One region of the Bacillus sp. z14 (2026) genome, then DNA from elsewhere that is predicted to be linked to it. Evidence: predicted binding sites of a transcription regulator. Region 1 holds the regulator's gene; each other region holds the start of a gene.

Region 1 (10,003 bases):
TTTTGGATACTTGTTGGAGCTGGAGGAGTGAGGAGTCGGGATCAATCCACAGTCAATGGAATATCTTAAAGACGTGAATAAGGTATGGGAAAGGTGCGCTATTCTGGGTCTACCATCACCTATACTGCACTTAGCCCGGGCAAAGATTGGTTGAAAGGTAGGCGAAGTGTGGAGGAAAGCAGCTATGTTCCACCTATGGGACACCTATGCCCGACCTATACCCGGGCAAAGGTGGTTAAAAGGTAGGTGAAGTGTGTAGGAAAGCAGCTATGCTCCACCTATGAGGCACCTATGCCCGACCTATACTGGGGTAAAGGTGGTTGAAAGGTGGGTAAAGTATGGAGGAAAGCAGCTATGTTCCACCTATGGATCACCTATGCCCGACCTATACCGGGGTAAAGGTGGTTGAAAGGTAGGCGAAGTATGTAGGAAAGCAGCTATGCTCCACCTATGAGGCACCTATGCCCGATCTATACCGGGGTAAAGGTGGTTGAAAGGTGGGTGAAGTATGGAGGGAAGCAGCTATGTTCCACCTATGGAACACCTATGCCCGACGTATACCAGGGTAAAGGTTGTTGAAAGGTGGGTGAAGTGTGTAGCAAAGCAACTATGCTCCGCCTATGAGGCACCTATGCCCGACCTATGCCCCGCGGTGATCTATCCCAAGGCAAGGACCTTAAAGGTCGGCGTAGTCGTACCGAAGCCGTGTCACACTGTATTAAAGCTATGCGAAGTATACAGCAAATCTGTAGTAGCCAAGACCTCATCTCAAGCAATAAATCTATACGTAAAGAGTCAGATATTCCATTACCAAATTCATATTTCTAACCTTGCGCTAACCTAAAAAAACGAAATTGGATTTACACACTAAAATAATGTAAACTTTAATAATAAAATATAAAGCATGGTGAATGACTGTGACCGAATATATGAGAATTTGTAATAGTGAAGAAGAGACCAGGAAGCTGGCAGAGGAAATTGGAAGTCGCCTGATTCCCGGATCTGTAATTGCGCTTGAGGGAGACCTAGGTGCAGGCAAAACAACATTTAGCAAGGGAATTGCTAAAGCAATTGGTGTAACAAGAAATGTAAATAGCCCGACCTTTACCATTATGAAAGAATATAAAGGGAAATTTCCACTTTATCACATGGATGTTTATCGAATTGAAAATGAAGAGGAAGATTTCGGGTTTGAAGAATATTTTGAAGGTGAAGGAATTACGATCGTCGAGTGGGCTCATCTGATAAAAGGACAATTGCCGGAAGAGCTTTTGACCTTATATTTATATCATGATGGGAATGATAGACGGAGAATTGTAGCTGAACCAAAAGGTGAATTTTATGAAAAGCTATGTGAGGAGATATTTTAATGAATGTATTAGCAATTGATACATCTACGAATGTCCTGGGAGTGGCTGTTGCTAATGAAAAAGGGATTATCGGAGAGCAAATAACATTTACAAAACGAAACCATTCAGTACGGGCGATGCCTTCCATAGAAGCAATTTTGAAGGAATGCGGGCTTAAGCCAGGAGACCTTGATAAAATCGTGGTGGCAAAGGGGCCAGGTTCTTATACCGGCGTAAGAATTGGCGTAACGATTGCCAAGTCTTTGGCCTGGAGTCTAGGCATTCAATTATCAGGCGTATCAAGTTTAGAGGCGCTTGCCCTGAATGGCAGATATTTCAATGGTTTGGTATGTCCACTGTTTGATGCAAGAAGGGGACAGATTTATACAAGTCTTTTTAAATGGGATAATGGAGAGTTAGTTAGATTGGAGGAAGACCAGAATGTGTTGGCCATTGAGTGGGCTGAGCATTTAAAATCACTCAATCAACCTATACTATTCATAGGCAATGATGTTCCTATTCATATCGAGGCCCTAACAGAAATTCTTGGAGATAAGGCTATTATGGCACCTTTATCGTTGCATCAGGCCAGGCCGGGTGAATTAGCATTGCATGGCATGAATCTGCCTGGTGATGATATCCACACCTTTGTCCCCAATTACGTACGTTTAGCAGAAGCTGAGGCGAAATGGTTAGAAGCTCAAGAGAAACAGAGGGAAGAGTAATGAATCAGACGATTACATTTCGTAAGATGACTATAGAGGATCTTGATAGTGTGATTGAGGTAGAGCATGCTTCTTTTACTTTGCCATGGAGCAAAGAAGCTTTTTATAATGAGCTGATGAACAATCAATATGCGTATTATTTGGTAGCAGAGGATCAGGGGAAAGTAATTGGTTATTGCGGTACTTGGTTCATCCTCGATGAGGGCCATATCACGAATATTGCCGTATTGCCGGAATGGAGAGGCAAAAAAATCGGGGAAGAATTAATGGTACGTATGTTGGGCAAGGCACAAAGCATGGGAGTGAAAAGAATGACTCTCGAGGTACGGATCGGAAACCAAACTGCTCAAAGTCTCTATCGAAAATTGGGCTTTAAAGACGGTGGCATAAGAAAGTTTTATTATACAGACAATATGGAAGATGCATTAGTAATGTGGGTGGAATTATGGTGAATAAAGAAAATCAAATCATATTAGGTATAGAAACCAGCTGTGATGAAACCGCAGCAGCAGTAATAAAAAATGGCCGAGAAATTCTTTCAAATGTTGTAGCTTCTCAAATCGAGAGCCATAAACGTTTTGGTGGAGTCGTTCCTGAAATTGCTTCAAGGCATCATGTTGAAGCAATTACCCTTGTAGTTGAAGAGGCATTGGAGAAAGCAGAAATCTCTTGGGATGATCTTGATGGAATTGCGGTTACTGAAGGTCCTGGGTTAGTGGGAGCTCTCTTAATAGGCGTAAATGCGGCAAAAGCATTGGCTTTTGCTCATGGAATTCCACTTATTAATGTACATCATATAGCTGGGCATATATATGCAAACAGAATTCTCACTGAGTTTTCTTTTCCCCTCCTTGCATTGGTTGTATCCGGTGGCCATACGGAGCTGGTGTTGATGAAGGAGCATGGAGCTTTTGACGTTATAGGGGAAACAAGAGATGATGCAGCCGGTGAAGCATATGATAAAGTAGCTCGTACGCTAAAGCTACCTTATCCGGGCGGCCCTCATATTGATCGACTGGCGCATGAAGGTCAGCCAACAGTTAAACTGCCTCGTGCATGGCTAGAAGAGGATTCATATGATTTCAGTTTCAGTGGATTAAAATCGGCTGTTATAAATACATTGCATAATGCCAACCAAAAAGGTAAAGTGATAACTCCTGAGGATCTGGCTTGCAGCTTTCAGGAAAGTGTAATTGATGTCTTAGTAACTAAAACCGTAAAAGCAGCAGATGAGTTCCAGGTGAAACAAGTACTGTTAGCCGGTGGGGTTGCTGCCAATAAAGGATTAAGAACTAAATTAGAAGAAGCTTTTATAGACAAAAAGGAAGTAGAATTGATTATACCTCCACTTTATTTATGTACAGATAATGCAGCAATGATTGCTGCAGCAGGTAGTATTGCTTTTGAAAAAGGCAAACGAGCTGCCATGGACTTGAATGCAAATCCAGGATTGATATTGGAATAAAAAATAAGAGGGTTACTTGTATTAAGTAATCCTCTTATTTTATTGGTAAAAAAATTGATTGAAAAGTAAAAGCACTCGAATAATTGTGGATAACTACGTGTTATCAACAGATTCTGTGGATAAAAGATTTGAAATCTGTGGATAATGTGGAAAAATCAAAATAAACCTTATTTTATAACTTTTTTAATGTGGATAAAAATGTTGATAAAAACCAAGCCATCCCTAACTTGGTTTTTTATCTTGATTTATTCGTCTTGTAGAGAAGTCCACTCTTCCATTAATGCTTCCAATTCTTCTTCAGTTGCTGTAAGAGTTGTCTGGATTTCCAATGATTTCTCATGGTCCTGATAGATTTCCGGATCACATAATTGTGTATTTAAATCGGATATCCGTGTATCAAGTTCTTCAATGGTAGTTTCAATTTCTGCGATACGTCTTTGGCGTTGGCGCTCTTTCTTTTTAAGCTCCTTGTCCTCCTGATAAGTAGTTTTATCTGAAACAGGGCGATTGTTGGAGATAGAATCCGCTGGTTTTTCCAGTTCAGCGAGTTCCGCTTGTTCTTGTTTTTTCTGAATATAGTAGTCATAATCTCCCAAGTATTCAATTGTACCATCTGCTTTCATTTCCAATACTTTATCGGCAATTCGATTGATAAAGTAACGGTCATGGGATACAAAGAGGAGAGTGCCTGAATAATCAACCAGTGCATTTTCAAGCACTAATTTACTGTCCAAATCCAAGTGGTTGGTCGGCTCATCTAAAATTAAAAGGTTGGCTTTTTGCATCATTAATTTTGAAAGAGCCAGCCGTGCTTTTTCACCACCGCTCAAGGTAGAGACAGTTTTCATTACATCGTCTCCGCTGAATAGAAAGTTTCCTAATATGGATCGGATATCCTTTTCAGGTTGGTTAGGGAAGTCATCCCATAACTCATTTAGCACAGTTTTGTTGGACGATAGATTAGCCTGCTCTTGATCATAATATCCGAGTGTCACATTGGCACCGAGCTGAAAATCTCCATGCAAAGCCGGAATTCTGTTAATCAATGTTTTTAATAAAGTAGATTTCCCTACCCCATTAGGACCAATCAGTGCAATGCTTTCTCCTCTAGTGATTCTAAAGTTCAAGTGGCTGGCAACAGGTGCTTCATATCCAATAGACAAATCATTTGCCTGAAGAACTTCATTACCACTTTGCTTTTCAATCTCAAAGGTAAAATTAGCTGATTTTTCATCGCCCAAGGGCCGATCCATTACTTCCATACGCTGCAGGGCCTTTTGCCGGCTCTGGGCTCGTTTAGTTGTAGATGCTCTGGCCATGTTTCTTTGGACAAAATCTTTTAATTTTGCAATCTCATCCTGCTGTTTTTCATAAAGCTTTGCATTACGTTCGTATTCCTCTGCCTTTTGCTCTAAGTATCTGCTGTAATTCCCTGTATATTTCTTAATTGATGTTCGGGAAAGCTCCATTACTTGATGGACAACCTTATCAAGGAAATAACGATCATGGGAAACAATTAGGATAGCGCCAGGGTAAGATTGAAGATAGCCTTCGAGCCAGCTTAATGTATCGATATCAAGATGGTTGGTCGGCTCGTCTAGAATCAGTAAATCAGGTTTCGTTAATAATAATTTACCTAGTGCAAGCCTGGTTTTTTGGCCGCCGCTTAAGGAATTAATAGATGTAGTATAATCATAATCCGAGAAACGCAGACCGTGTAAGACAGAACGTACATCTGCTTCCATTTGGTAACCGCCAGAATTTTTAAATTGCTCCTGGAGACGATCGTAATCTTTTAATACCCGGTTATATTTTTGTTCATCATTGTAGACAGAAGGATCAGCCATAGATTTTTCCAATAATCTCAATTCATCTTCTTGTTTTTGTAAGCCTTCAAAAACAGAGATCATTTCATCCCAAATAGAGCGGTCTGATTGGAGACCGGTATTTTGAGCCAAATATCCAATCGAAACATCTTTTGGCTTATAGATCTCCCCACTGTCATGTGAAAGGTGACCTGCAATGATCTTAAGCAGGGTGGATTTTCCTGCACCGTTTCTGCCAACAAGTGCTATACGGTCTTTCGTTTGAACTTCGAGCTTAATAGTAGATAAAATTGCTTCAGCTCCATAATATTTGGATACATTATTAACTTGTAAAATAATCATATTCTCACCTCAAGAAGTACATACCTTAAGTGTAGCCTACTCTTGATAAGCACCGCAACTTAATAGAAAATTTGTGAATACTCACACAAAAATTACCAAAAATGATAGAAATATTATAGAATAGGAATAGGAGAATAAACTTTCAGTGAATTTACGTGCTTTATTAATCAGGAAAGATCCCATATGATTGGTATCGCGGAGGTAACCTGGAAACAATCAGAACCGCTAGTCCTAGTATTTTGCTCGAATATAAAATTAACGAATCATTGATAAAAAAGCGGCGTATTATACATAGCTAAGATAGTTAGAATTATGGTAGTGAAGAAAACTTCTGATATAATTTCTATGTGGTACCCGGGCACTCCAAGGATTAGATATTGATTTTATATGGAAAAAAGCTGAAAATATGAATAGATTAATTATTCGTATAATCTTAAAAACGAAAGTAAGAAATAACAGCTGTTTCAGCAATACTTGATTAACCTTATATGTTATGTGCAAAGCAATCGAAAAATCAATGGTTATTGAAGGAAACTATTTTCATTGGAAAACCGGGGGGTAAAACCAGTCGGGATTATCAAAGGCAGTTTTGATATATGGAGTAACGATTGACAAGAAAGAATAGGGAGAAGGGAATTAATTTTGCAGGAAAATACTAAAATACCGCAGGCTACAGCCAAACGACTTCCATTATATTATCGTTTTATACAAAATCTACACGCGTCAGGAAAACTACGAGTTTCTTCCGCAGAACTAAGTGAAGCTGTTAAAGTAGATTCAGCTACTATACGAAGAGATTTCTCGTACTTTGGTGCTTTAGGTAAAAAAGGGTATGGTTACAATGTTAATTATCTATTATCCTTCTTTAGAAAAACTCTCGATCAAGATGAGATTACAAAGGTAGCTCTAATTGGAGTCGGGAATCTAGGTACAGCTTTCTTAAATTATAATTTTATGAAAAATAATAATACAAAGATTGAAATGGCGTTTGATGTTTCTCCTGATAAAGTAGGAACCCTTATAGGGGATGTTCCGCTCTATCATATGGATGAACTGGAGAAAAAACTTGAAAAGCAAGATATTAGTGTAGCTATTTTAACAGTTCCATCACAGGTTGCCCAATCTATTACAGATCGTTTAGTGGCTGCGAACATTAAGGCTATTTTAAACTTTACGCCGGCACGTCTGAATGTGCCAGACAGCATTCGTGTCCATCATATTGACCTTGCAGTCGAATTGCAATCATTAGTATATTTTCTTAAACATTATCCATCCGGAAATACGGAAGATACAGAATAAAAAATCTCGAAGGTTTTCCCTCCGAGATTTTTTTTGTTATTCTTTTGGTTTTTCACTTTTCATTTTCTTTATTTGCTTATGAATCATCACCAAGCGGATTCCTGAACCAACATCAAGTGTAGCCAGTATGATCAGGAAATAGGTAAAGAAATCCCAACCGCTGCGTGATACATTTTGAACAGCAAAAAATATAAAAATAGCACCTAAAATTAAGTAAGTCGTTGCCATATACAACGGTGAACGTCTCATAACAAACCTCCGATAAAGCTTTGAACTTTATTAAGCTCTTCCATATTTTTTAATATATCATCTTTGTAAAGTGATTGTACGATTACAACTAATGTATTCATAGTAATGTGGGCAAAAATAGGAACAAGGATTCTCTTTGTTTTAACATATAAATAAGCAAATGTGAATCCCATTGCTGTATAAAGCAGGATATGTACAAATTCCATGTGAGCAACGGCAAAGATCAGTGAACTGATTAACGCGCTCAGGAAGAAATTCAATCGCTTGTGTAATGTGCCAAAGATAATTTTCCTAAAGACAATCTCTTCTAAAAATGGCCCAAGTACAGAACTGACTACCATAACAAGCGGTACTGCCTCAATGAGACCGAGTATATTCTGTGTATTTTCAGACCCGGTAGGAATACCAATAATTCGTTCGATATTACCAGCTATAGATTGTGAAAACAAAGCAAGAAATACTCCGCCAATTGCCCAGCCGATCGAAGCTCCCACACTTGCCTGATCGCCTAAGCTTCTATTATTTTTTTCATATCTCAGTAGGACTAGAGTAATGATAGAAGCCAGAATAAAGCTTATAACAATCCAATACCCTGCAGCCAATACTTCTATCCGTTCCGCGGGGATATTCGTGTTCGATAAGAAAACCAGCATAATTGGGATACCAAGAATAGAAGAAAATTGCATGGCAATATAGGTAATGAGAATTGACCAGTAATATTTTTTCAAATAGAAAAACTCCCTTAATCTTTTATATAGATATTAGATTGCGTATATCTTTAATTTTAACCGTTTTTACCTCATAGTTACAATTGCGAAACATTTTCCTTCTCTTCATCTACCAAACTGAAATAAAAAGGATATTTAGACCTTATTTGGGTAAGATAAATAAATGGTGATAAAATTTAAAAATTTTAACTAATATTACTTGCAAATCATTGGTTCTTTATTTAAACTATAAATTGTGTTAGCACTCAACGATGATGAGTGCTAATAAAAATGGAGATAACTTTAAGGAGGTAGTTTTACTTGTTAAAGCCACTAGGAGATCGCGTTGTGATTGAACTTGTCGCACAAGAGGAAAAAACTGCAAGCGGCATCGTGTTACCAGACACTGCCAAAGAAAAACCATCTGAAGGCAAAATTGTAGCGGTAGGAACAGGCCGTGTCCTTGAGAATGGTGAGCGAGTAGGATTGGAAGTATCTGAAGGCGATCATATTATCTTCTCTAAATATTCAGGTACAGAAATTAAATACGAAGGTAAAGAATACTTAATTTTACGTGAAAGCGACATTTTGGCCGTTATTGCTTAACGAAAATGTCGATTAAAAAATAAGACATAACAAAAAAATCGAGGAGGTAATTTACGTATGGCAAAAGATATTAAATTTAGTGAAGAAGCTCGCCGCGCTATGTTACGTGGGGTAGATGCATTAGCTGATACAGTAAAAGTTACACTTGGACCAAAAGGACGTAACGTTGTTCTTGAAAAGAAATTCGGTTCCCCACTTATCACAAATGATGGTGTAACAATCGCAAAAGAAATCGAGCTTGAAGACGCGTTTGAAAACATGGGTGCTAAATTGGTTGCAGAAGTAGCAAGCAAAACAAATGAAATTGCTGGTGACGGTACAACTACTGCAACAGTTCTTGCCCAAGCTATGATTCGTGAAGGATTGAAAAACGTAACAGCTGGCGCTAACCCAATGGGCGTTCGTAAAGGGATTGAAAAAGCTGTTTCTGTTGCAATTGAAGAATTACAAGCAATCTCCAAACCAATCGAAGGCAAAGAATCCATTGCACAAGTTGCTGCGATTTCTTCTGCTGACGAAGAAGTTGGCGCTCTAATTGCTGAAGCAATGGAACGCGTTGGTAACGACGGAGTTATCACAATCGAAGAATCCAAAGGATTTACAACTGAACTAGATGTAGTAGAAGGTATGCAATTCGACCGTGGATATTCTTCTCCATACATGGTAACAGATTCCGATAAAATGGAAGCTGTACTAGAAAATCCATACATCTTGATCACAGATAAGAAAATCTCTAACATCCAGGAAGTACTTCCTGTCCTTGAACAAGTTGTTCAACAAGGTAAACCTTTATTGCTAATTGCTGAGGATGTTGAAGGTGAAGCACAAGCAACTCTAGTTGTGAACAAACTTCGCGGAACATTCAATGCAGTAGCTGTTAAAGCTCCTGGATTCGGTGACCGTCGTAAAGCTATGCTTGAAGACATCGCTGCATTAACTGGCGGTGAAGTAATCACTGAAGAACTAGGCCGTGACCTTAAATCTGCTACATTAACTTCTCTTGGACGCGCTGCGAAAGTTGTTGTTACAAAAGAAACAACTACAATCGTTGAAGGTGCTGGAGAAACTAGCGAAATCGGTGCACGTATCAATCAAATTCGTTCCCAATTAGAAGAAACTACTTCTGAATTTGATAAAGAAAAATTACAAGAGCGTCTTGCTAAACTTGCTGGCGGCGTAGCCGTTATCAAAGTAGGTGCAGCAACTGAAACAGAATTGAAAGAGCGCAAACTTCGCATTGAAGATGCTCTAAACTCCACTCGTGCTGCTGTTGAAGAAGGTATCGTAGCCGGTGGTGGTACTGCACTTGTAAGTGTGTACAATAAAGTGGCTGCTGTGGAACTTGAAGGCGATGCACAAACTGGTGTTAACATCGTACTTCGTGCTCTTGAAGAGCCAGTTCGCCAAATCGCTCACAACGCAGGCCTTGAAGGTT
Region 2 (10,003 bases), on a different contig from region 1:
GGTCTGTTTCTGCCATCATCCCTTCAGGCATCGGGCTCGGATGCTCAAAAACACCTGTTCCTCCATCTAATGCTTTATTAAAGGCTCGTGATAGTTCAGAGAACTTTTGGGCATCTACAGAACTCATAGCAAATAAGACAATAAATAACGCTAATAATAAGGTTAATAAGTCACTATATGGGAGCAGCCAGGATTCGGACATATGCTCCTCATGCTGAGATTTCTTTTTTCGCCTGGACATTGTTTCTCATCTCGCCTTCCAACCACTTCTTCCTTTCCGCAGCAGGTAAATAAGAAGATAGTTTTTGCTCTATTGTCCTTGGTGCTTCACCTTCTAATATAGATAGAATACCTTCTACCATCATCTCTTTAATACGTACTTCCTGTTTAGATTTTCTCTTTAATTTATTCGCAAACGGGTGCCACAATAAATATCCCGTAAAGATTCCCATCAATGTAGCAACAAATGCTGCACTTATGGCATGGCCCAGTATCTCTGTATCACTCATATTGCCCAAGGCTGCAATTAATCCTACTACTGCACCTAATACCCCGAGGGTCGGAGCATAGGTACCAGCCTGTGTGAAAATCTGAGCCCCAACAGCATGCCTTTCCTCCATGGCATCTATTTCTTCTGAAAGGATGTCGCGAATATAATCTGCACTTTGTCCTTCAACCGCCAAATTCAAGCCGTTCCTTAAAAACGGATCTTCAACTGATTCTGAAATTTTTTCTAGCGCCAGCAAACCTTCTTTACGAGCTGTTTGTGCCCAATCGCAAAATGTATGAATTAATTCTTCCGTTGAGACCATTGCTTTTTCTGAAAAAATGATGACAAATAGCTTAGGAAGCTTAATCAATTCATTAACTGGAAAAGCAACTAATATAGCTGCAGCCGTTCCTAAGAAAATGATTAATATAGCAGCTGGATTGACGAGAACTGCGATATCAACACCTTTAAGCACCATTCCAACACCTACTGAAACGATGGCCAACATAATCCCTATGATTGAAGACTTGTCCATATAATTCACCCGTTTTCTACTATTCTTTTATCTCTTCTAGTATCGACATTTCAATAAATTCCTTAACACTAATAAGCTTTTAAAAAGATATGAGAATCAATTTTAGGTAAAAAGACATAAAAAAAAGTGATGAAAACATCACTTTTTTTAATCGATTAAGAGTTGAATCAACAATTACAGATACCTTGCAATAGCAATTCTGAGGAGAATGACTTAACTTTATCCCCTCTATCATTTAATCTTCCATGAATATAATATGGGGTTTTTTAACAAATATGTCGAAGTAACCAAATTTCTGTAATATTTTTGTAAATTAAATTCAATAATGCTGTAACCATAGAAACTAGTATTTTAGTTATAGTAAAAAAGTAGAGAAAAAGGCGGTAAGATTTAACAATGCTGCCAAAAAAACATTTCGGGGGTCACTATGAAAAAAATAATTATTGCTCTTGCTATTTTTCTGTCATCCACGCTTGTGCCATTTGGACCATTTGAATCTAAAGCCTCAGCCGCTATTTCGACAAGTAAAGCTAACAAAGTTGTTTCAACCGGGAAAAAATATGTAGGAACGCCTTATCGATACGGCGGAACAACACCTAAAGGATTTGACTGTTCTGGTTTTGTGGGGTATACCTACAAAAAAGCGGCAGGAAAGAAACTTCCAAGGACCTCAACCAGTATGTATAAACAGGGGAAAAAGATCGCTAAATCTAAGTTAAAAAAAGGTGATTTAGTTTTCTTTAATACTTCTGGAAAAGGAGTTTCCCATGTAGCAATCTATATTGGCAGCAACAAAGTCATTCACTCTGTATCTAAAGGTGTAAAAATAGATTCATTAAGCTCTTCATATTGGAAGAAGCGTTATGTAGGTGCTAAAAGAATATAAACTCTATTTTCCAGGCGGACATCCTTCGCCTTTTTATTTTGCCTTTTTTTTACCCACTTGTAAAAAGTGTAGACCTTTTCATCGAGTATAGCTTGCATACTGTCTTAACCAGTCAGCATCTCACTTGATGGTATTTCACTATAGACTCTGATCTCTCCTTTTCTTTTCAGGAAGGTTTTTAAAGCATCTATTTTTTTATTGGTCGCATTAATGCGTATAAGTCTTCTTCCAAGCGTGCAGCATATGCTTCAGCATGTTTCCCTGCATCCTTCACTCCAGCATTGTAAAAATGAGGTCCTAACGTTTCTGTGAAAAACTCCAAAATATTCTCAGCAGCCAGTTCTCCAATCTCTTCATCACGCTCTTTTTGAAAATATTGTTGAATTTGACCAATTATCCATCTTTTATCTTCTGCTTTCCAATTGATTAGCAATTGTACCCCTCCTTTGAAATTTACTTTATCTTTCATTTATAACAAAAAAATAGTAGGATATAAACCTCATGTGGTTTCTCCTACTATTTTTTTAAGCGTAACACCTATTGTTTGGGCCTTTAATTATTTAATTTCATGCTCTTTTCAAGCTGGCTTTTTCATATACTTGGTTAGCATTTTGTAGGCATGCTCTACTTGTTCATCACTAGGAGATTGGATTCCCGCCAGTGGATATTTGTAGCCAAGTGTTTCCCATTTATAAACACCTAATTGATGATATGGTAAGATTTCTACCTTTTCAATATTATTAAGTGTACCTAAGAATTGACCCATTCTTTCCAAGTATTCATCCTGGTCATTAACCGTTGGAACTAGTACGTGTCTAATCCAAACCGGTTGTCCTTTGTCAGAAAGATAACGGGCGCAATCCAAAATATGTTCATTCGGTTTACCAGTTAGCTTAATATGGCGTTTGCTATCTATGTGTTTAATATCCAGTAGGATTAAGTCTGTATATTCAAGCAGTTCATCGAATTGCTCTAAAAATTCTGGTGATCTCGAAAAACAGCCAGCTGAGGAATCAATGGTCGTGTGAATTCCTCTTTCCTTACATAATTTAAACAGTTCTATAATAAAAGGAATTTGCAATAGCGGTTCTCCGCCGCTGACGGTAACTCCCCCGCCTGATGCATCCATGAATGGTTTATATAATTCAATATCTTTAACGATTTCTTCAGGACTCATTTGCTTGCCTGTTCCAATTGACCACGTATCGGCATTATGGCAATATTGGCAGCGCAACAAACACCCTTGCGTAAAGACAATGTAGCGGATCCCCGGGCCATCTACTGTGCCGCATGTTTCAACGGAATGTATATTTCCATATGTTGTCATGAGATCCCATCCTTTCTTTTCTAAAAATATCCAAGTAGAAGTTAAAAGTTAGTCTCCCTGCTAATACAGGGAGACCTCCTAGTAACAAGTACTTCTATATTACATAGTTTCGTGGAACGTACGATTGATAACGTCAATTTGTTGCTCACGAGTCAACTTGATGAAGTTAACAGCGTATCCAGATACACGGATTGTTAATTGTGGATACTCTTCTGGATGTTCCATAGCAGCTAGCAATGTGTCACGATTGAATACGTTGATATTCAAGTGGTGACCTTCCTTGGAAGCATAACCATCCAAGATTGCAGCAAGGTTCGCTTCACGTTGCTCTTCTTCACGTCCAAGTGCTTTTGGCACCATAGAGAATGTGTTAGAAATACCGTCTAAAGAGCAATCGTATGGAAGCTTAGATACAGAAGATAGAGAAGCTAGAGCACCTTTTGTATCACGTCCGTGCATTGGGTTCGCACCTGGTGCGAATGGTTCGCCAGCGCGACGTCCATCTGGAGTGTTACCAGTTTTCTTACCATATACTACGTTAGAAGTAATTGTAAGAATGGATTGTGTGTGCACAGAGCTACGGTATGTTTTATGCTTTTTCAATTTAGTCATAAAGTTACGAACAAGCTCAACAGCCATGCTATCTACGCGATCATCATTGTTTCCGTATTTAGGGAAATCACCGATGATTTCAAAGTCAACTGCTACACCATTTTCATCACGGATTGGTTTAACTTGTGCATATTTAATCGCACTTAATGCGTCGGCTACTACAGACAATCCAGCAATTCCCGCTGCCATTGTGCGAAGGATTTCAACATCATGTAATGCCATTTCAATACGCTCATAGCTATACTTGTCGTGCATGTAGTGGATTACATTCAATGTATTGATGTATAGCTCTGCAAGCCATTCCATTGTGCTATCGAAGTTAGCCATAACTTCATCATAATCTAACACGTCAGAAGTAATTGCTTTGAAGTTCGGTCCAACTTGAATTTTAAGTTTTTCATCCACCCCACCGTTGATTGCATAAAGCAATGCTTTTGCAAGGTTTGCACGTGCTCCGAAGAATTGCATTTGTTTACCGATACGCATTGCGGATACACAGCAAGCAATACCGTAGTCATCGCCGTATTCTCTGATCATGATGTCATCGTTTTCGTACTGAATCGCACTTGTTTGGATAGACATTTTTGCACAGAAACGTTTGAACCCTTCTGGGAACTTCGTAGACCATAATACAGTCAAGTTTGGTTCTGGAGCTGGTCCAAGGTTTGTTAATGTATGCAAGAAACGGAAAGAGTTTTTCGTTACAAGTGTTCTTCCGTCTAATGCCATACCACCGATTGATTCTGTTACCCAAGTAGGGTCTCCACTGAACAATTGGTTGTAATCAGGTGTACGAGCAAATTTTACAAGACGAAGCTTCATAACAAAGTGATCGATGATCTCTTGTGCTTCTTGTTCAGTTAATGTGCCTTCACGAAGGTCACGTTCGATATAAATATCAAGGAAGGAAGATGTACGTCCTAGTGACATCGCTGCACCGTTTTGTTCTTTAATTGCAGCAAGGTAAGCAAAGTATAACCATTGTACTGCTTCTTTTGCATTTGTAGCTGGTTTAGAGATATCATAACCATAAATCTCAGCTAATTGTTTTAATTCACCTAAAGCACGGATTTGCTCGCTTAATTCTTCACGTTGACGAATAACTTCTTCGGACATTGTTCTTAATCCGTAGTTTTTCAAATCTTTCTTACGTTCAGCGATCAAGAAGTCTACACCGTATAATGCTACACGACGGTAGTCACCGATGATGCGTCCGCGTCCGTATGCATCTGGAAGACCAGTGATGATACCAGCCTTACGAGCAAGCTTCATTTCATCCGTATAAGCATCGAATACACCTTGGTTATGTGTTTTGCGGTAATCAGTGAAGATTTTTTGCACTTCTTCATCTACTGTGAATCCGTAAGATTCAGCTGCAGCTACCGCCATACGGATACCACCGAATGGTTGAAGAGAACGTTTGAATGGTTTATCTGTTTGGAAACCAACAATTGTTTCAAGTTCTTTATTTAAATATCCAGGACCATGTGATGTAATAGTAGAAACAATTTTAGAATCAAGATCAAGGACGCCGCCTGCTTCACGTTCTTGTTTAGTAAGTTCCATTACTTGCTTCCATAATTCTTTTGTAGCTTCTGTTGGGCCTTCTAAGAATTCATCGTTTCCTGTGTATGGAGTGATGTTTTTCATAATGAAGTCACGTGTGTTAACTTCATTCTGCCAATCTCCTCCAGCAAAGCCTCTCCATGCATCTTTTTTAGTTACATTATCCATAACCATTGCCATTTTATTTTACCTCCTAATATTACGTTCAGGAATATTATTTCAAATTTCTAGATGTTCAGCTTTTTTAAATTATATAACAGCTTTCTATACTCTTATAATACACATTATATGTGAAAAAGTGAACATGTAAATTATGACAATCTGGTGAAATCGAAAACAACGTTGTTAAATCAATCTTTTCTTTCTATTTTCGAATAATTCTAATATCAGGAACCCTTGACAGTAAATAAAACTGTTATAGTAAAATCCACTCTGAAAGCTAAACTGTACTATAAAAGGCATCTGTTCTTAAATACAGATGCCTTTATAGATACCATTATATAACAATTCTGTCATTTATGCACGTCTGATCTATTTTTAAAGGCTTCCTTCGTCACAATATATTGTTCGTGGTTTGTATGTTGTTCCTGATTTCCACCCGTTTCAGCATGGTGAGGAAAATTCCCAGGATGACTTTTACGTTTATGATTAAAACCTTTACCTCTCGCCATAATCCTACCTCCTTCCCTTATTATCATTTTCTACAGAAAGGCGAGAATTATGGCAGGTAAGTTGAGGCAATATAGTACAAAAAGAACATCATTATTGGCAGCCATAGACCACTTGTTTAAGCAATTTGGGAACAACCTCAGTGGAAAATGGAATATGCAGCCTTTCTGTACGTTTGTGTGCGTCCTTACCATATGGACCGATATTTACGGCTGGTATATCCAATTCCCCAATAATAGAAAGCGGAAGATTATACCCCTTCCCGTATAGAGGCATTTCATTTTCTAACACCGGCATCACTAAATCACGATCACGTAAACGGCAATAGCTTACATCGGAAAGCCCTGGAAAATAAGACATGATCTTTATTTCTTCATTAAATTTCTCTTTAGCGATCCTAACGCAGTGCTCTACTATACCTTTTGCTTTCTGATCCCTTTCATCATCTTCCAAATAAACGTGTGGATAATAAGGTGGAGCGAGCATGATCATATAAAAAGGGGCCTCTGATTTGAAAAACGCTGCCACTACATCTGCAATTTCAGCTGTTAATTTGGCCATATTCATGCCTGCGTCCTGTTCGAGCAATGCAATCTTTGCGTTTATTTCTTTCATAAACATATGGCCATATTCTCTACAGCCTTTATCAAATAACTCTTGATAAGTATATACACTGGGCTTAAGGTTAGGTTTTCTTGAACCATGTCTTCCATACCCAAGTAAATCATAAATATTTGATAACCGTCCTTCTATATACCTGCTGCTTTCTTCGCCAATATCTTTCAGCTTGTTTATGACTTCTTCCGGATTTTGCTTTAGCGTAAGGATATTAGCTAGTACATATGCTGCAGTTGGCGTTTGGACATTATATGCTTCTTTTAGATCCATTAATTTTAAGATCGTAGGCAGAGGATTCTGTTCCCCGCGTTCTTGTTCTAAAAAGGCTAAGGATAACTCCAGTCTTTCCGCTATCACACCTGCCATCCAGGCGGCATTCATGCCCTCAAGCGGTTCGCCCACATGTGTTTCAGTTCCTACACAAAAAATTAAGGGCAATAACTTACCCACAGATCCTGTATAAAAATATTTTGTACGGTCTCCTGGATATGCACCAAAACTCGGCTCCGAGCAAATGGCCACTTCCAAATCCAGTTGATATTGGTCCTTGAGTCCCTTAATCAACTCAACTCCCGCAAACATTCCGGCCGAATATCTCTCTTCATCCGGTGTAGCTAAAAATAATAGGTTATGTTTCAAATTGCCATGTTCGGCAGCTTCTGATAGTAAAGCCATCTGAATAGCAAGTCCGGCTTTCATATCCATAATTCCTCTTCCAAAGATCCACTCTCCAGACTTCAAATCCTGCTCGGCATCAACTGAAAGGTTTTCCTCTGCCATTGCACTTGTACATTCCAATGGTGAAAAAGCGAGCGGTGCAAGGCGTCCGTAATCTTCAACCCCAACTACATCATAATGGCTTAAAAGTATAATTGTTTTTTTACTCGTTTTACTACCTTGATAAAACGCAGCAACTGCTTTTCGATTTAATAGATCTCCTGTAATTTCTTTTCTGTATATTTGATCGGGGTAATTTTGAAAATAAGGCATTTCCTTAAGGATCGCAGAAATTTCGTCCTCCATACGCAACTCACCTCTTGTTCCCGTTACACTTGGCACTTTTACAAGGCGGTATAATAACTCCAAAATCCCTTCCTTTGTATTCCAATGACCCATACCTTATCCCCCCACTTTTTCTATCTTTTTCTAAAATTATAGCAGTATTTGGTCGAATATTCAGTTAAATATTAATAGTATAGCTCTCTATTTTGCCGTTGCTAATTAGATATGTTACGGTATTCTTACAATTAAAGGAGCGGTTACAATGGATATTTCTATCAATATTAAAGAGATTACTCTCCACTATATTTCAATGGAACTAAAGAATTCCTTTACTACTAGCTTTGGAAGCTTGAAGGATAGAGAAATGATTATTATTGAAATGGTTGATTGCGACGGTATGGTTGGGTGGGGTGAATGTGTTGCCTTCCGAGAACCTTGGTATACGGAGGAAACACTCCAAACTGCTGCACATATTATGAAAGATTTTTTAATCCCCAAACTCATCCAGCAGCCAATCTATCATCCGGATGAACTTCAGCATCTTTTTTCTCCCGTTCGCAAAAATCCAATGGCTAAATCGGCTCTCGAAGGCGCAATTTGGGATTTATATGCGAAGAAAAATAATAAATCCTTATCGAGAGCTTTAGGTGGAACTAAAAATGAGATTGAAACAGGAGTTAGTATTGGACTGCAGACCTCAGATGAACATTTATTTCGCCTGATTGATCATAGCCTTGAGCAGGGATATAAGAGAATTAAGCTTAAAATCAAACCCGGTCAGGACATCTCTCTTATTCGGACAGTTCGTAGGAGATACCCACACTTACCCATTATGGCTGATGCAAATTCAGCCTATTGTTTAGCAGATATGGACCTCCTAAAAGCGCTGGATGAATTTGATTTAATGATGATTGAACAGCCGCTTCGTTTTGACGATTTTTATGAGCATGCCATTCTTCAGCAACATATCACAACACCGGTATGCCTGGATGAAAGCATTCAATCATTCGAGAACGCCAAACAAGCAATTGCTCTGGGTAGCTGCAAAGTGATTAATTTGAAAATTGGACGAGTCGGCGGTTTATCAGAAGCCATTAAAATTCTTCATCTTTGTGAAGCCAATAATATTTCCGTTTGGTGCGGCGGTATGCTTGAATCTGGAATTAGCCGAGCCCATACGATTGCACTGGCTTCCATGCCACAGGTTAATCTGCCTGGTGACATTTCGAGCTCCAGCCATTATTGGGAGCAAGATATCACGTCCCCTAGCGTGATTGTCGAGAACGGTGTCATTCAAGTTCCTGAACAAGCCGGAATGGGTTTTGAAGTTAATCGAAAATGGCTAGCCCATTACTCAACTCACAAAGAGTCCTTCACTTCCAAATAATGTGTATTCTTATTCTATAGGGGTATAGAATAAGAAACGAACAATGGGAGTGAATACACATGACAAAGGAAAAACCATTATCGAAGAAAAAAATGGACAATCCTGAAAACTCAATGACTGACAAAGAGCATATGCTCGATAGATTTGAAGATGAACAGCATGTAGACACCATTCCTATCGAAGATTTACGAGAAGAAAATCTTGAAGAAAAAGATAAGACTGCTACGAAGAGCACTTCTTCCAGCGAAAAGAAATACGAGCCCGAAAAACAGTAAGCATGGAGCCAGTTTATCTGGCTCTTATTTATTTCGCCTTTCCAAAAATCCCCTAGCTAATATCCCTCTGAAAACACCGTAATTAAATTCAAAAATATTCCTCAAAAAGTCATCCAAGACCCTCTATATTTCTTATACAAGGGGGGTTCTAAGTAGGCCAATAAAGTTCAAAACATACTCAATCCGCTTACAGCCAAATCTCAAAGGATTGCAACAGAGATTATCCGAATATCCAGCTTTACACAGGAAAGTTCTGCATCCTCACAGGAGATTCTCGCTAATATCAAAGAGCAAAACCAGCTAATAACCGGTATTTCTCATAGCTTTAATGAACTTGATAATCTAGTTGAAAAACTAGATGGATTAGTGCAGATTTAAATAAAAAACCCGCTATTCATGTTTACGCAGCACCTATTCGATGCGGATTCATGATTGACGAGTTTTTAAATTACATATTAATGTAACTCGTCGTATTTAGTCCCTATCGTTAAAGGACTTCAACAAATGTCTAATACTAACTATTCTTTAATATGTCGCAGTCCCTTTAATCAAAAAATGACGTGTCCCCACGTCATTCATTAATAAACTTATTCCGATTTCACTTTTTCATATCCATTGACGACAACAGATAATTCC
Region 3 (10,003 bases), on a different contig from region 1:
GGTAGTAAACCATTGGAGCAGTAATGCAGTTACAGGCACAAGAATCCCAAGTACAAGTAAATATCCTGTTGTTAACCACTGAACGACATGGGGACCAATGTGAAAGTCATCCATAATGTTTGTAAAAGCCATATTTAAGGCAGTTTCACTGAAGAGTCCAATAAAAGCACCAATCATAATAGCAATCACGATTGGAAGTGGCTTAATCTGCTTATTTTCTAAATTTGTAGCATGATTATTACTCAAATAATATTCCCCTTTCATTATGTATAATTACTAGACCAGTCTATATAATACGCTGATTAAGGATATACATTTATGTTTGCTTATTTCTTTAATATATCGGGCAGACATTTAGAGATGTTTAGTAAAGGCTGTCCATTTAAATTGGTTAGCGAACGGGTGATGGCTCCTTCGATCATTGAATTAACCAATAGACTTAAACGGTGCGCTTTCTCTGGTTCAAAGCCATCTTGAAGCATTTTATCATAATAAAGTGTTTCCCAGCCTTCAAATGCTGCCTTGCACGCTTTGCGTAAAGGTTCGCTCATTAAGGAAGTTTCCGCTGCCAATAATCCAATTGGTAAACCTTCAAAAAGGTCATTTTTATTGAAATGTTGAGCGATTTTTTCAATATGATATTGGAATGCCTCTAAGGTATGATCATACTGATTCATGGCCAGCTTAATATCATTTTCAATTTGAACGGCCATTTTATTGACTGCTTCTACGGCCAGTTGTTCTTTACCATCAGGGAAGTGATAATATAAAGACCCTTTAGGGGCACCGCTTTCCTTCAGAATTTGATTTAAGCCTGTTGCATGATATCCCTGTATGTTGAAAAGGCGAGTAGCAGCCTCTAAAATTTTTTGACGCGAGTCCATTTTTGCACTCACATGAAATCCCTCTTTTCAAGTATAATGACTGGTCTATATAAATGAGTGACTGTTTCATTCTATAAGATGGCTGTATTTTATGTCAATCATTCGTTGCAGGTATATTTTTTCGAGAGTAGATAGATTAGAAAGGGTGGTTGAGGTTATAAATTGGTTCTTCCAATGAAAAGAGATGAGTAGATGGGGTTGTAATAGAAATGGTCCCTTAAGGCTAAGGGACCAATAACTTTAAGCAGCTAATAGCTGTTTCTTGATTAATATTTCTCGATCGGCAGCATAAACAGGGCGATAGCCGTTTGTAATTAGGTTTTTAATATAGATTTTATTATAGATAAAGGCGAAAACGCCGCTTGTTAGCAATGCGCCTAATCCAAATAGAAAAAGATTGATTGTGATGGATATACCAAGCATAATAATCGCCCATTTATAGTCTTTGCGAAATAAAGCAGGGAATATTCCAAAAAAGAGAGTAGTCCAACTGAAGCCAAGCTTGACCTCTTTTATAATGCCATCCTTGTTTATTAGAGATATTTTCATACAATCACTCCTGGTTCATATAGTTCCATCATAAAAGAATTTTTAAAATGAATACATGGTAGTTTATAGAAGCATGTGTATGGTATGCAGGTAATTTGAGTAATAGAGAAATATCTATTATATAGGATTAAGGGACGAACAGAATGAGGGGAATGGTAGGCATAGGAGCTCTTACTTTGGCAAACTCATAATAAGAAAAACGGACAGCGACTAGAACTCGCTGTCCGTTTCGTATAGCTGTATCGATTTTTACCAATCCCAAAGCAAGACGAACATGGAACCGAAGATGGTAACTAGGGCTACAAATAATGCATAAAGGATATTGGTATAGAGTGTTCTTCTTTCCTTGGATTCATTAATATGCATGAACAGGAATATCTGCAAACTTGCTTGTAAGCCAGCTGTGATAAGCAAAATAGCCATTTTAAATCCAAATGATATCTCCAGGAAAAGAACTAATAATGCTGCCACTGTTAGAGCGATGGATGATAAAAATCCTATGATATGCTCTTTAGGGAATAACTTAGCCATTTTACATCAGTCCTTTCAGGTAGACGAAGCTGAAGATGAAAATCCAAACAACGTCCAGGAAGTGCCAGTACAGTGAAAAAATAAATGCTTTATTGGCAGTAAGGTGATTAATTCCGCGTCTGCTCACTTGAATCAGAATAGCGATTCCCCATAGAATTCCTCCGGTTACGTGGGCTCCGTGTGTTCCAAGCAATGTAAGTAATGCAGAAGTGAAGCCGCTTGTTTGGATGGAAGCTCCTTCGTGTACATAATGGAAGAACTCATAAATTTCAATGCCTAGGAAGGCTAATCCAAGGACAAGCGTAATCGAGAACATAACCATCATTGCTTTTTTCATGCCCATCCGCATAGCGTGAATCGCGATCCCAATCGTAAAACTACTTGCCAAAAGAATAAAGGTTTCAGCTAAAACCCCACCAAGAGCGAAGATATCGCTCCCGGAAGGCCCATCACCTGTACGATTTTCCAGTACAAAGTAGACAGTAAACAGTGTAGCGAATAATACGATCTCTGCTCCAAGGAAAATCCAGAAGCCCAGTATCTTAAGCTGATTTTGTTCAGTACTATATTCCAATGGTTGAGAGGCATCTAATTTCATTCTGTCTCACCTCGCAATTTTCTTTCTTCTTCTTCAATTTCTTTCACAGATATATGGAACCCATGATCATCATTGAAGGAACGTACAAACATCAAATAGATAATTGGAACCGCAGCGATAATGGCTGGAATCCACATACTAAATACCATAAAGAATCCCCAGAAGAAGAAGGCCACTGCCATTAGAAACGGTTTAAAGTCACTGCTAGGCATGTGTATTTCTTCGATTTTTCGTGTGAACAGATTATGTGTACCTTTTTTGTGATCCCACCAGGAATCTACAGAATCCACTTCAGGAGTAATGGCAAAGTTATAGGCTGGAACAGGTGTTTTCGTTGCCCATTCCAATGTACGGCCACCCCATGGATCTGAGTCTCCTTTTAGTCTTGGAGCATAACGGAAGCTCCAGTAGAAGCTATAAACGAGAACGATGAATCCAATTGCTAAACCTACAGCACCTAATGATGCGATAAGGTTCAATGGTCCATACCCAGTTTCTTCAGAGTACGTATACATTCTTCGGTTCATCCCTTTAAGTCCCAATGCGAATAGAGGCAGGAATGTGACATTGAATGAAATAGAAATAATCCAGAATGCGATTTTTCCTAATTTCTCGTCTAATTTGAATCCAAAGATTTTAGGGAACCAGAAATACATACCCGCCAGTACCCCAAACACTGTACCCGGTATTAAAACATAGTGGAAATGGGCTACCAAGAACATTGTATTATGATATTGATAATCCGCACTTGCCATCGCTAGCATAACCCCTGTGACTCCACCAAAGGTGAAGATTGGTATGAATGCCAGGGCATACAGCATTGGCGTGGTAATTTCAATTTTTCCTTTATACATCGTAAGGAGCCAGTTAAATATCTTAACTCCTGTAGGTACAGCGATTAACATCGTAGTAATCGAGAAGAAGCTGTTTGCCATGGCACCTTGACCCATCGTATAGAAATGGTGAACCCATACAGTAAAGGATAGGGCAGAGATGGCAAGCATACTGAACACCATTGATTTGTATCCATACAGATTTTTTCTCGCGAATGTTGAAATAACCTCACTGAATATACCAAAGGCAGGAAGAATAACGATATATACTTCAGGATGGCCCCATACCCAGAACAGGTTAGCCCAAAGCATATCCATTCCGCCATCTTGCATAGTGAAAAATTGTGTACCAAACAAACGGTCAAACATCATTAAGGCAAGAGCTACTGTTAAAACAGGGAAAGCAAAAACGATAATGATGCTAGTGATTAAAATAGACCATGTGAACATTGGCATTTTCCATAGAGTCATACCAGGTGCTCTCATTTTTAAAATTGTAACGATAAAATTAACACCCGTTAGCAGCGTCCCAATACCGGCAATCTGAATCGCAATACTGTAGTAGTTATTCCCCACAGTAGGGCTGAATTCTATACCTGCAAGCGGGAAGTAGGCTGACCATCCGGCATCCGGTGATCCACCAATAACGAACGAGATATTAAATAGCATTGCTCCGGCAAAGAATAACCAGAAGCTGATAGCATTTAAATAAGGGAAAGCAACGTCACGCGCCCCAATTTGAAGAGGCACAACAATATTCATTAATCCAATGATAAATGGCATTGCCATAAATAAAATCATAACCACGCCATGCGTTGTAAAGATTTCGTTATAATGCTGTGCATCAAGCAGTCCGTTTTCAGGCTTAGCTAACTGTCCACGCATTAATAAACCATCAACACCGCCGCGGAATAACATAACTAAAGCACAGAGAATATACATGACCCCAATACGTTTATGATCAACAGTGGTAAGCCATTCATCTTTAAGCCAGCGCCATTTCTTAAAATAAGTCAGGCCGATAACGATAGCCAGCGATACAGCGACAATACTTACCATTGCGCCATAGATTAACGGGCCACCATGTACTATAAATTTATCCCAATCCAAGGTTGTAACTCCTTTCTTATGAAAGCTTTAATTTTAATGATTTGAATGATTCTCGTGCTCGGAATTACCTTTTTCTGTATCTTCATCAAACGTGTTGTCTGCTTCATCGCTCTCGTTTGATGGAGATGGTTCAGAACCATGATGATGTCCTTCCGGTGGAGGGCTGAAATCCAAGTGAGTAGAAGAATATGATTGTCTGCCGACGTGTGCTGTATCAAGCAGTTTTTCAAATTTTTCTTCTGTTAACTTATCTTCATTTGCTTTTACATCACTAACCCATTCTTCGAAATCATCTGGAGTCATAGACAGTGCTTCAAAATCCATATGGGCGTAGCCTTCACCACTGAAGTTTGCATTTCTTCCCATCATGGAAGCTGGTGTTTCAGCTACAAAATTTAATTTTGTTACCATGTCACTCATGGCGTATTTTTGACCACCGAGCTGTGGAATCCAGAAGCTTGTAATTGGTCCATAAGAATATAGACGGAATTCTACTACTCTATTAGTTGGAATGTTTACATAGTTAACCGTCTCAATACCTTGCTCTGGATAACTGAAATGCCATTTCCAGTTTGAAGAAGCTGCGTAGATAACCAATGGTTTTTGATCTTCATAGCCTTTTGGCTTTCCTTCTACTTCAAATGTAGTTTTAACTGTGACTACAGCTAAAACGGCTACAATAATAATTGGTATGACTGTCCATGTTATTTCAAGCGCCTTGCTGCCTTCCATATGTGGAGGCTCGTAATCTTTTGGAGCTTTGGATGCTCGGTATTTATATAAAATAACGATAAAAAGTACATATACTACAAGCACAACAGCTGCCATTAAAGCCATTGAGAAAAGAATGGCATTGGATTGTGTTTTTGCGACAGGACCATTTGTGTCGAATACAACCCAGTCACATCCCGCTAACATAAGAATAGACGCCATCATGGAACTCAAAAGTGCCCATTTTTTATTCATATTTTTCCCCTTCCTAATGTAATAAGTAAATTCAAGCTATGTAAGGGAAATTCAGTAAATCTGCACACCTTGATAGTTATAATTTCCCTTTCTTGCTGCTATTTAGGTATAATTCTTCCTTTTTCCATAGCCCCTGATTTTCAATATAATAACTGAATTTCAAAATTACAAATATATGAAACTAAAAGAAGACATGGAAATCTTCAATTTTGACAAAGTTGTGAACAAATTAACAATTAATTATATTCTTAGAATTTATTGTAAAATTGTCACTTTAAAGTAGCATTTTTATGTGAATACTAGGATGTGAAATCTGAAAACGCCTATTATATAGAAAAAGGGTTTCGATCAGTATCAAAAAGGCTTAAACTTATGAGTAATCTAGATAAGTGAAACGGAGTTATACAATGAACGAAAAAGATTATGATGAGTTATTACATATAAAAACAGTCGGTAATCAAACTGGATTTTATAATTCTATGCATTATCACCGATATGAGCCGACTCCGTATTGGATTTTAGAAAAGTTATTGGATGAGTATGACCTTAATAGGGATGATCATATGGTCGATTTTGGATGCGGAAAGGGGAGACTAAATTTCTTTCTTCATTACAAGACAGGGGCGTTTGTAAGTGGGGTAGAAATGAATGAACAATTTATTAATGAAGCTGAGGAAAATCTCAAGAACTATAATTACAAGGGGAAAGACCGAATTCAATTTCACTGTTGTCTGGCAGAGGAGTTTCAAATTCAACCAACTGATAATAGGTTCTATTTCTTTAATCCTTTTACGATACAAATATTCCGCCAGGTTCTAACGAACATTCTGTTGTCCGTTGAAGAAACATATCGCGAGGTACACCTAATATTATATTATCCATCTGAGGATTATATATATTTTCTTGAAAATCAATCTGTGTTTGAACTACACAAAGAGATTGTTCTAAATGAAACGAATCCGTTTGAGAGAATACTGATCTACCGGCTAGCTTATTAAATTGAAAAAGGCGTTCCCATTGGAATGCCTTTTTTCGTATAAAATATCAGAAGGTTTATGGAGTAGTGGTAGATTCAGTATTATAACAACCAATTTGTAGCTCTGTAGGGCAAACAGCCGGATACCTATCATTAATTTGGGCCTGGCCTTTTTTCTGCTTTTTCTTCATATGGTTCCACATGAACATGGACACGATAGACTCCATGATCCTTCATTAAATCCTTTTCTACAAGAGTAGCAATATCATGGGCTTCTTTAATATTTAACGTGTTGTCTACCAAAATAATGATATCAATGACTTCATTATTTCCGTAATTTCGTCCCATAATTTTTTTAATTCCTTTAACCCCTTCTATTTGGTCAATGGAATTTTGATAGATTTTAATCTTAGACTCATCAAAACCATCTGATAAGTAATGGGATGCTTCTCTAAAAATATCCCAGGCTGTTTTGCAAATCAATAACCCTACGAGTATGGCAGTAATTGTATCGAGGAAAGGCATATTTAGCTGGGAGCCGAATATGCCAATTGCTGCTCCAATACTGACATACGCATCAGAAATATTGTCTTTGGCAGCAGCTTTAACGGAATGGCTGTTGATTCTTTTTGCTAGCTTTATATTATAGCGATAGACGAAGTACATGACGAGGGCGGAAAAAATCGCCGTGTATGCTGCCGTTATATCAGGTATATTTTTTTCCCTGCTTAAAATGGATTGGAATCCATCCGTTAGAACTTGGATACCTACTGTCATCATGATAAAAGAAGATAGGAGAGAGGCAATCGACTCACTTTTCCAGTGCCCATATGCATGATCGCTATCGGGAGGCCGCTGGGAAACTTTTAAACCAATTAATACAGCTACTGAGGCAATGATGTCAGTTATATTGTTCAGCCCATCTGCACGTAATGCTTCAGACTCACTTATATATCCAACAATCAGCTTTAATATGGAAAGAAATACGTATGCAGCAATGCTTAGGATTGCTCCGCGTTCACCTAATTTAAGGTCCCTGTATTTTTGTTTCTCCAAAAAGGTCACCTCAAGTTTTTTATTGAATTCACCATTACTTATTAGTATAGAATAAATCCATAAAAAAGAGCATTCCAATTAATTAATCATTTGGAATACTTTTGTTTTTTATTTCCCGATTAATTCACGCTGATGCAATTCATTTTCAAATCTTTGATGAATGACGTGAGTGCCATCCCTGCGTTTGATAATGAATGGTTGCCAGTTGATGAGAACTGATTATACGTGCAAGGATCAGATAGTAAATGGACTGAGTAAAAGATTAAAAATCGTTATTTGGAAATGTTTTATCCATCTGAACAAAAATGGCGTGATAAAGCAATTGAGGATTTTGAGCAAAGTCTAACGGGAATATTGACTAACCGTCAAGTAATACAATAGATTTGAATTAGGAGTCTACACCCAAGATAAAGCATCCTGTTGATAAATCCAATATCGGGGGTAATAAGGCTATGAATCCATTTATGAAAGCCGCTGTTGAAGAAGCGTATGAAGGAATTAAACAAGGGCATGGCGGACCTTTCGGAGCTGTCATTGTCAAGGATGGGAAAATCATTGGAAAGGGCCATAATATGGTGGTTAAGGAGCTGGATCCAACGATGCATGGAGAAATAGTTGCGATTAAGGAAGCATGCCGTCATGAAAATCATTATGACCTATCCGGAGCAGAGCTTTATACAACGGCTGAGCCTTGTCCTATGTGCTTAGGGGCCATCCTTTGGGCAGGTATCACGACTGTTTATTATGGATGTGATCGATTGGATACAGATAAAATAGGGTTTAGAGATGATGTCTTTTATAAAATGATTGATGGGAAGCGTTCATATGATTTACAGCGAGTTGATCATGAAGAATGTAAGGCATTATTCAAGGCCTATCAAGCAATCGAGAATAGAGTTATATATTAATAGTGATAGGAAAGTGAATAATTTTTTTAATCCAAGCCTGATGTAATACCGTCCAGTCCAATCTAATCATAAAGGAGAATAAACATGTCCAATAGTTCTCATGTTATCCCAACTAATGATTTCAAAAAAATCTTAATGGGACGCCGTTCCATCAAAAGTTACGATCCCATGGTTAAGATCAGTCATGAAGAGATGACAGCAATATTCAGTGAAGCAACAAGCGCACCATCTTCAACGAATCTACAGCCTTGGTATTTTCTTGTTATAGAAAGCGATGAGGCAAAAGCAAAATTGATGGACATTGCCTCACCGACCAATCATAAAAAAATTGATACATCAGCGGTGACGATTGCAATTTTTGGCGACTTGCACAATACATTAAAAGCTGATGAGATTTATAGCGCAAATGTAGAGCTTGGGTATATGCCTGCTGAATATAAAGAACGCCAGCTTGAAGGTGTTTTAGGATGGATTGCTTCACTAACTGAACAGGATCGCAGAGATATTGTCATGACCGACTGTGGCCATGTAGCCATGCAATTGATGCTCGTGGCTCGTGCTCACGGATATGATACCAATCCTATTGCGGGATTCGATAAAACCCGTATTAATGATGTGTTTGGATTGGATCAAGAACGATATGCTCCGGTCATGATTATGACCATGGGTAAGGCGGCTGATAATGGATTTCCGACTATGCGTCTTGCAGTAGACAAAGTTATCGAATGGAAATAAAGAGGTCACGAATGAATGTGATATGGTAGGGGCAGGTAACAACCTGCTCCTTTTCTATTGACTATGATAAAGGGATTTTCTGCGACAGTCTCATGTATATTTAAGTAACTGTCAATACTCTTTAAAGTAGTTAGTTAACCTTTAAGGATTTGATTGTAAAGTTTATGGTGTCGCTTACGAGATGTCTGCTATATAGAAATTACCCTGCTATATTCAGAAGAACAGAGATGGAGAAAACAATTTGTTTTCTCCATCTGTTTTATAAAAGTACTGTATAGGAAACCTCCTCTATTTAAATTCCCCATACCATGCCTGCAATACGGGTATACTCAACATTATTTAAAAATAACTGCAATGCTTGTAACATACCTGTAGTATCAGTAATGAATCCTCAATTATTAAATACCTGTCAATAACTATTTTATAGGATAAAAGTGGGGATTTTACAAAAAGAGGGACTTGATATCCTGAATTTGGAAAAAAGAGAGAGTTAAGCAGGACTGTTGATATATCAATATATTAAGTTAGATGTGCACTATGTGAAAAGGGTGACTATTATCCTATCTCAAGGTGTCTGGTAGTTTATGGTTCAAATGTTACAAAAAACTCATGTTACGATGTCTTTGTCGATTAAACAAATATCATGACAGGAGGAGATTTACCAATGAAACATAAACTTATCGTTACAATTGCAGCAGCCGCAGCGCTTTCCATTACAGCTATAACAGGAGCGGAGGCAGCCAGTGTATCTTCTAAACCGAATACAACAACTTCATATAAAGTGATGATCAGCGGAGGCATTATTAAATTCCCATGGGGATCTGTTCAACTTCCAACTATTGATAAACCAAGTCAGG

The links. The regulator Rex, encoded in region 1, represses fermentation and respiration genes when NADH is low (regulators of the CRP and FNR family bind a similar motif). The targets are predictions, from matches to a motif close to TTGTGAAATATTTCACAA.
Region 2: a site for Rex is predicted at 5,705-5,722, ahead of pflB (formate C-acetyltransferase). Genes of this name have one in related genera too.
Region 3: a site for Rex is predicted at 5,690-5,707, ahead of qoxA (cytochrome aa3 quinol oxidase subunit II). Genes of this name have one in related genera too.

The regions. Positions count from the first base shown of each region.
Region 1 covers NZ_JBZFQK010000006.1:3,269-13,271, forward strand. The annotation lists gene tsaE (tRNA (adenosine(37)-N6)-threonylcarbamoyltransferase complex ATPase subunit type 1 TsaE) at 912-1,370, shown strand; gene tsaB (tRNA (adenosine(37)-N6)-threonylcarbamoyltransferase complex dimerization subunit type 1 TsaB) at 1,370-2,074, shown strand; gene rimI (ribosomal protein S18-alanine N-acetyltransferase) at 2,074-2,526, shown strand; gene tsaD (tRNA (adenosine(37)-N6)-threonylcarbamoyltransferase complex transferase subunit TsaD) at 2,523-3,539, shown strand; gene AC4G3O_RS16510 (ABC-F family ATP-binding cassette domain-containing protein) at 3,785-5,707, opposite strand; gene AC4G3O_RS16515 (redox-sensing transcriptional repressor Rex) at 6,347-7,006, shown strand; gene AC4G3O_RS16520 (YdiK family protein) at 7,043-7,255, opposite strand; gene AC4G3O_RS16525 (CPBP family intramembrane glutamic endopeptidase) at 7,252-7,983, opposite strand; gene groES (co-chaperone GroES) at 8,284-8,568, shown strand; gene groL (chaperonin GroEL) at 8,626-10,003, shown strand, end outside.
Region 2 covers NZ_JBZFQK010000004.1:75,190-85,192, reverse strand. The annotation lists gene motB (flagellar motor protein MotB) at 1-241, opposite strand, end outside; gene motA (flagellar motor stator protein MotA) at 210-1,025, opposite strand; gene AC4G3O_RS14415 (C40 family peptidase) at 1,453-1,911, shown strand; gene AC4G3O_RS14410 (DUF2164 domain-containing protein) at 2,099-2,344, opposite strand; gene pflA (pyruvate formate-lyase-activating protein) at 2,489-3,238, opposite strand; gene pflB (formate C-acetyltransferase) at 3,338-5,596, opposite strand; gene AC4G3O_RS14395 (hypothetical protein) at 5,929-6,087, opposite strand; gene AC4G3O_RS14390 (M20/M25/M40 family metallo-hydrolase) at 6,179-7,819, opposite strand; gene menC (o-succinylbenzoate synthase) at 7,968-9,092, shown strand; gene AC4G3O_RS14380 (YczO family protein) at 9,152-9,367, shown strand; gene AC4G3O_RS14375 (beta-class carbonic anhydrase) at 9,955-10,003, opposite strand, start outside.
Region 3 covers NZ_JBZFQK010000004.1:143,241-153,243, forward strand. The annotation lists gene AC4G3O_RS14670 (DHA2 family efflux MFS transporter permease subunit) at 1-207, opposite strand, end outside; gene AC4G3O_RS14675 (TetR/AcrR family transcriptional regulator) at 327-884, opposite strand; gene AC4G3O_RS14680 (hypothetical protein) at 1,125-1,433, opposite strand; gene qoxD (cytochrome aa3 quinol oxidase subunit IV) at 1,683-1,964, opposite strand; gene qoxC (cytochrome aa3 quinol oxidase subunit III) at 1,966-2,562, opposite strand; gene qoxB (cytochrome aa3 quinol oxidase subunit I) at 2,559-4,505, opposite strand; gene qoxA (cytochrome aa3 quinol oxidase subunit II) at 4,539-5,471, opposite strand; gene AC4G3O_RS14705 (methyltransferase domain-containing protein) at 5,879-6,469, shown strand; gene AC4G3O_RS14710 (cation diffusion facilitator family transporter) at 6,601-7,503, opposite strand; gene AC4G3O_RS14715 (nucleoside deaminase) at 7,956-8,411, shown strand; gene AC4G3O_RS14720 (nitroreductase family protein) at 8,496-9,146, shown strand; gene AC4G3O_RS14725 (CAP domain-containing protein) at 9,811-10,003, shown strand, end outside.